DNA from 2 places in the Micromonospora sp. WMMD1128 genome. Region 1 is predicted to be linked to the other one. Evidence: predicted binding sites of a transcription regulator. Region 1 holds the regulator's gene; the other holds the start of a gene.
The links. Region 1 encodes HrcA, which represses chaperone genes, less so after heat shock. Its sites were predicted from a motif close to GGTTNGCACNCTCNNNNNGAGNGTGCNAACC; they were not measured.
Positions count from the first base shown of each region.

Region 2: the regulator HrcA is predicted to act here: its motif matches at 1,739-1,769, upstream of groL (chaperonin GroEL).

Region 1 covers NZ_CP114902.1:1,127,070-1,130,477, reverse strand. The annotation lists gene dnaJ (molecular chaperone DnaJ) at 1-555, opposite strand, end outside; gene hrcA (heat-inducible transcriptional repressor HrcA) at 628-1,650, opposite strand; gene O7602_RS05475 (DUF4870 domain-containing protein) at 1,860-2,543, shown strand; gene hemW (radical SAM family heme chaperone HemW) at 2,587-3,408, opposite strand, start outside.
Region 2 covers NZ_CP114902.1:235,682-239,089, forward strand. The annotation lists gene O7602_RS01135 (cold-shock protein) at 1-97, shown strand, start outside; gene O7602_RS01140 (hypothetical protein) at 210-1,691, shown strand; gene groL (chaperonin GroEL) at 1,966-3,408, shown strand, end outside.

The DNA.
Region 1 (3,408 bases):
CACCTGACCGAGGAACGTCCGCTGCACGGACTGCACCTCGCCCCGACCGCCGCACGCCTCGCAGGTGGCCAGGTGGGTGCCGGCGGCGGTGCCGGCGCCGGAGCAGGTGGTGCAGAGCACCGCGGTGTCGACGGTGATCGGCGCCTCGACGCCGAACGCGGTCTCGTTGAGGTCGAGTTCCAGCCGCAGGATCGCGTCGGCGCCGGGCCGGGTGCGCGGCCGGGGCCCCCGGCTGCCGCCCGCCGCGCCGCCGAAGAACGCGTCCATGATGTCCTGGAAGCCGACGAACGGGCCGGCGCCGCCCGGACCGCCCGGACCGCCGGCGCCACCGCCGCCCGGGGCGAGCGGGTCGCCGCCCAGGTCGACGATCTGCCGCTTCCGGTCGTCCGAGAGGACCTCGTACGCGGCGTTGATGTCCTTGAACTTCTCCTGTGCCTCCGGGTCCGGATTGACGTCCGGGTGGTACTGCCGCGCCAGCTTGCGGTAGGCACGCTTGATGTCGTCGTCGGAGGCGTCCCGGCTCACGCCGAGAATGCCGTAGTAGTCCCTGGCCACTGCGTTCGGTGTCCTCATGTTCGTCTCGCGTTCGCCGGTCGTCGGCCGCAGCCGGCCGTCGGCCCTGACTGGTCAGTTCTGGGCCAGCAGTTCGCCCACGTAGCGTGCCACGGCCCTCACCATGGCGATATTGCCGGGGTAGTCCATCCGGGTCGGCCCGAGCACGCCGAGCCCACCGACGATGGTCGCACCCGGGCCGTAGCCGGTGCTGACCACGGAGGCGGCCCGCAGGTTGTCGACCTCGTTCTCGTCGCCGATGAGCACCCGGGTGGTGCTCGGTTCGGTCTCGCCGATCAGCTTGAGCAGCACGACCTCCTCCTCGAGCGCCTCCAGGATGGGGCGCAGCGAGCCCTGGAAGTCGAGCAGGCCACCCCGGGTGAGGTTGGCGGTGCCGGCAAGCGCGATGCGCTCCTCGTGCCGCTCGACGAGTGTCTCCAGCAGCACGGTGGAGAGCGTGGTCATGGCCGGGCGCAGCTTCGGCGGGGACTCCTCGACGAGCGCCTGCACCAGCGGCGGCGTCTCGGCGAGTTGGCTGCCGACGAGCTTCTCGTTGACCAGCCGGCGCAGGTCGGTGACGTCCTCGGCGGGGATCGGGGCGGGCAACTCGACCAGCCGCTGCTCGACCCGCCCGGTGTCGGCGATCATGACGACCATCAGCCGGGTGGTGGAGATCGGCACCAGCTCCAGGTGGCGCACCTTGGACCGGGCCAGGCTGGGATATTGCACCACGGCGACCTGCCGGGTGAGCTGGGCCAGCAGCCGGACCGTGCGGTGCACCACGTCGTCGAGGTCGACCGCGCCGACCAGGAACCGCTCGATCGCCCGGCGCTCGGCCGGGCTGAGCGGCTTGACCCGGGAGAGCCGGTCGACGAAGAGTCGGTAGCCGCGGTCGGTGGGCACCCGGCCGGCACTCGTGTGCGGCTGCCGGATGTAGCCCTCCTCCTCGAGCACCGCCATGTCGTTGCGCACGGTCGCCGGCGAGACGCCGAGCTGGTGCCGTTCGACCAGGGCCTTGCTGCCCACCGGCTCCTGCGTGTGGACGTAGTCCTCGACGATGGCGCGCAGCACGGCGAGCTTGCGGTCGTCGAGACCCATCTCCCCACCTCCTGACGCACCTCGGCCGGACCACGCGCGGCATCCGCCGGGCGGCTGGCACTCGACTGTAGCGAGTGCCAGTCTACGTCGGCAGTCCCACCGACGCGATGATCGCCCGACGGACCTCGGGTGCGGCCTGCCGCACATTCCGCCGCCACGGGTCCGGGCAGCACTGGTGTCGCTTGCCCGTGGGACCTACGGTGACGTGCATGACTGAACCTCCTCGCCCGCCCGGAGCGGGGGACCCCGGCCCCCAGCCCGACCCGACCCCGCCGTCGGCGCCCTACGGCTCGTCGCCGGCCGACGAGCCCCCCACCGCACCACTGTCCGGGGCACCGGGCGGGGGCGGCTATCCCCCGCCCGGTGACTATCCGCCCCCGGGCGGCCAACCTCCGGCCGGCGGCTATCCCCCGCCGGGTGGCTATCCGCCGCCCGGGGGTTACCCGCCGCCGGGTGGCTATCCCCCGCCGGGTGGCGGCGCGCCCGGTTACGGCCCGCCCGGCGCCGGTTACCCCGGCGGCGGCGCGTACGGGCCGCCGGCCGGCTACGCCAACAACGACGACAAGACCTGGGCCCTGGTGGCGCACTTCGGTGGCGCGGCCGGGATGCTGATCGGCGGCGGCGTACTGGGCTGGGTCGCGCCGCTGGTGGCCCTGCTGGCACGGGGCAACCAGTCCCCGACCGTCCGGGCGCACGCGGTCGCCGCGCTCAACTTCCAGCTCATCTGGTCGGTCATCGCGCTCGTCGGCTGGATCCTCACCTGCATCCTGATCGGCCTGGTGATCGGCTTCGGCGCCATGATCGTCGGCATCATCTTCGGCATCCTGGCCGGGGTGAAGGCCAACGAGGGCCAGCTCTACCGCTATCCGATGTCGGCCAGCCTGATCAAGTGACCCGCTCCGGCCGGTCCCGCGCGGCGGGACCGGCCGGCTCCGGTCAGGGCAGCAGGTCGCGGACGACCGCGTCGGCGAGCAGCCGGCCCCGCAGGGTGAGCACGGCCCGGCCCCCGGCGTACGCCTCGGCGTCGAGCAACCCGCCGGCCCGGGCCCGCTCCGCGCCCGCCCGGCCGGTCTCGTCCAGCACGTCGAGCGGCAGCCCCGAGGCGAGCCGCAGCCGCAGCATCACGTCCTCCATGTGCTGCTCCTCGGCGGTGAGCCGCTCCCGGGCCAGCGCCGGCGACACGCCGTCGGCCAGCCGCGCCGCGTACGCGCTCGGGTGCTTGACGTTCCACCAGCGCACCCCGCCGACGTGGCTGTGCGCCCCCGGGCCCAGGCCCCACCAGTCGGCGCCGGTCCAGTAGAGCAGGTTGTGCCGGCACGCCCCGGCCGCCGAGCGGGCCCAGTTGGACACCTCGTACCAGGAGAAGCCGGCCGCGCGCAGCGCCGTCTCCGCCGCCAGGTAACGGTCCGCCGCCACGTCGTCGGAGGGGTACGGCAGCTCGCCGCGACGCATCCGCGCGGCCAGCCGGGTGCCGTCCTCCACGATCAGGGCGTACGCGCTGACGTGGTCCACCCCCGCCTCCACCACCCGGGCCAGCGAGGCGGCGAAGTCGTCCGCCGTCTCCCCCGGCGTGCCGTAGATCAGGTCCAGGTTCACGTGGTCGAACCCGGCGTCGCGTGCCTCCGCCGCGGCGGCGGTGGCCCGGCCCGCGCTGTGCCGCCGGTCGAGCACCGCCAGCACGCCCGGCGCGGCGGACTGCATGCCGAGCGAGATCCGGGTGTAGCCGGCCGCCCGCAGCGTCTTCAGCGACTCCGGGGT
Region 2 (3,408 bases), 890 kb from region 1:
GGACGGCTACAAGGCGCTTGAGGACGGCCAGCGGGTCGAGTTCGAGATCGCCCAGGGGCAGAAGGGTCCGCAGGCCGAACGCGTTCACGTCATCTGATCATCGGCGGTCGCCCCCGCGCGGCCGAACCATCCCCCGACCGGGGCTGCGGTGCGGCCCCGCACCGTGGAAGATCATGAGCCGTTCCAGCCGTCGCCGCTGAGGAGGGCCCATGTCCGAGCTGCCCCCGTCGGGTGCCGAACCGGTGCCCCCGGTCGACCCGACCCGGCCCCCGTCGCCGCCCGCCGACCCATGGGCCCCCGCCGACCCGTGGGCCGGCCCGGCCGCCGACCAGCCCGGCCCGGCCGCCGCCGACCCGTGGCCCGGCCCGGCCGCCGCCGACCAGCCCGGCTCGTACCCGGCCGTGCCACACCAGCCCGGCTCGTACCCGGCCGTGCCACACCAGCCCGGGTACGGCCTGCCCTCGGGCTCCGGGCCGCAGGGCACCCCGCCGGGCTGGCCTGCACCGCAGGGCACCCCGCCCTCGGGCTCCCCGCCGGACGGCGCTCCGCCGTCGGCCTTCGCGCCGGACGGCACTCCGCCTGGCTGGTCCGGGCCGCAGGGCACTCCGCCTGGCTGGTCCGGGCCGCAGGGCACTCCGCCTGGCTGGTCCGGGCCGCAGGGCACCCCGCCCGGGTGGTCCGCGCCGCAGGGCGCTCCGTCCGGCTGGTCCGCGCCGCAGGGCGCTCCGCCTGGGTGGCACTGGCCGGCGGCCGGGGCGCCCGGTTCGGCGTACCCCGGTCACCCGATGCCCGGGGCGGCGTACCCCGCGTGGCCGATGCCCGGCGGTCATCCCGGCTGGTATCCCGGTCTCGACCCGCAGGACCCGCTTGTCACCCCGCCGCACGCGGGGGTGGGGGGTTGGTTCGCGCGGTGTGCCGGCGCGGTCCGGCGGGGCTGGCGGCACCTGGTGCCGATCATGCTGCTCACCCAGGCCGTACCGGCTGCGGTGATCTCCGTCGTCTCGCTGTTCCTCGTCCCCACCGATCAGATGGCGGCCGGTCCGGACGGCGCGCCGGTGCTGCCGGACGGTTACCTGGAGCAGACGCTCGCGTTCTACGGCGTGGTGCTGCTGGCCACCCTGGTCTTCGGCCCGCTCCAGGCTGTCGGCTGGGCCGCCGGCACCTGGGTGGTCGCGCGGCAGGCGGCCGGTGCGCCGGTGGGTCTGGGCGGCGCGTTCCGGTACGGGGCGCGCCGCGCGCTCGGTCTCTGGGGCTGGACGATCGTCGCCTCGCTGCTGATCACGTTCGGTGCCTGCTTCTGTCTGCTGCCGGGCGTGTACGCCGGGTTCGCGGTCGCGTTGTTCGGGCCGGTCCACCTGTTCGAGCGGCAGGATCCGATCGGCCGGTCGTGGCGGTTGTTCCATCGGAGCTTCGGCATGGTGCTGGGCCGGGTGGCGCTCGTGGCGTGCGCGCTGCTCGCGGCGGCGGTGCTGGACGTCGTGGTGGGCGCGGTGAGCGGCGCGGTGTTCGGTGCCGATCCGACGACCGCGCCGGGCACCACGGTCGGGGCGGTGGCGCTGGCCGTGGTGGGTGCCGCGCTCGCCGCGCCGGCCTACCTGGCGCAGCTCGTCGGGCTGGTCGTCGCGTACGCCGAGCAGCGGGCGCAGGAAGGCCCGGTGAACGCGGCCCGGCTGGCGGCGGAACTCGGCTGACCGGCGCTGTCGTGCTTGCACTCGGCTAGGGAGAGTGCTAAACAAGTCATTGGCACTCGCGTACGGTGAGTGCCAATGGTCGGGGCGGTAGGGCCACGGCCGCACCGGTGTCCGAAGGGGCGCCGGAGTGGCACGGGGCCGGTCGTCGCGGGCTGTCCGGCCCGACCGAGGAGGACGTCGTCGTCGCCAGGTGGCGACGTCCCCAAGGTGCGTACACCAGACGGCCCACCCGGGCATCCGGGTGGCCCGTGAGTGTCCAGGAGGACAACGCCGTATGGCCAAGATGATCGCGTTCGACGAAGAGGCGCGCCGCGGCCTCGAGCGGGGCATGAACCAGCTCGCCGACGCCGTGAAGGTGACGCTCGGCCCGAGGGGCCGCAACGTCGTGCTCGAGAAGAAGTGGGGTGCCCCCACCATCACCAACGATGGTGTGAGCATCGCCAAGGAGATCGAGCTCGAGGACCCGTACGAGAAGATCGGCGCCGAGCTGGTCAAGGAGGTCGCGAAGAAGACCGACGACGTTGCCGGTGACGGCACGACGACGGCGACCGTCCTGGCCCAGGCTCTCGTCCGTGAGGGCCTGCGCAACGTGGCCGCCGGCGCCAACCCGATGGCCCTGAAGCGGGGCATCGAGGCCGCCGTCTCCAGCGTCTCGGAGGAGCTGCTCAAGCTCGCCAAGGACGTGGAGACCAAGGAGCAGATCGCCTCCACCGCCTCCATCTCCGCCGCTGACCCCAGCGTCGGTGAGATCATCGCCGAGGCGATGGACAAGGTGGGCAAGGAAGGCGTCATCACCGTCGAGGAGAGCAACACCTTCGGCCTGGAGCTTGAGCTCACCGAGGGCATGCGCTTCGACAAGGGCTACATCTCCGCCTACTTCATGACCGACCCGGAGCGTATGGAGGCCGTCTTCGACGACCCCTACATCCTGATCGTCAACAGCAAGATCTCGTCGGTGAAGGACCTGCTCCCGATCCTGGAGAAGGTCATGCAGTCGGGCAAGCCGCTGCTGATCATCGCCGAGGACCTGGAGGGCGAGGCCCTGGCCACCCTGGTGGTCAACAAGGTCCGGGGCACCTTCAAGTCGGTCGCCGTCAAGGCGCCGGGCTTCGGTGACCGCCGCAAGGCCATGCTGACCGACATCGCCATCCTCACCGGTGGCCAGGTCATCAGCGAGGAGGTCGGCCTCAAGCTGGACGCCGTCAACCTCGACATGCTGGGCCACGCCCGTAAGGTCGTGGTGACCAAGGACGAGACCACCATCGTCGACGGCGCCGGTGACGCCGACCAGATCCAGGGTCGGGTCAACCAGATCCGGGCCGAGATCGACAAGAGCGACTCCGACTACGACCGGGAGAAGCTGCAGGAGCGTCTGGCCAAGCTGGCCGGCGGTGTTGCGGTGATCAAGGTCGGCGCGGCCACCGAGGTCGAGCTGAAGGAGCGCAAGCACCGCATCGAGGACGCCGTCCGCAACGCGAAGGCCGCCGTCGAGGAGGGCATCGTCCCGGGTGGTGGCGTCGCGCTGGTGCAGGCCGGCAAGACCGCCTTCGACAAGCTGGACCTGGCCGGCGACGAGGCGACCGGCGCGCAGATCGTCAAGATCGCGCTGGACGCCCCGCTGCGGCAGATCGCCGTCAACGCCGGCCTCGAGGGTGGCGTCGTCGTCGAGCGGGTGCGCAACCTCGACCCGGGTCACGGCCTCAACGCCGCGTCCGGC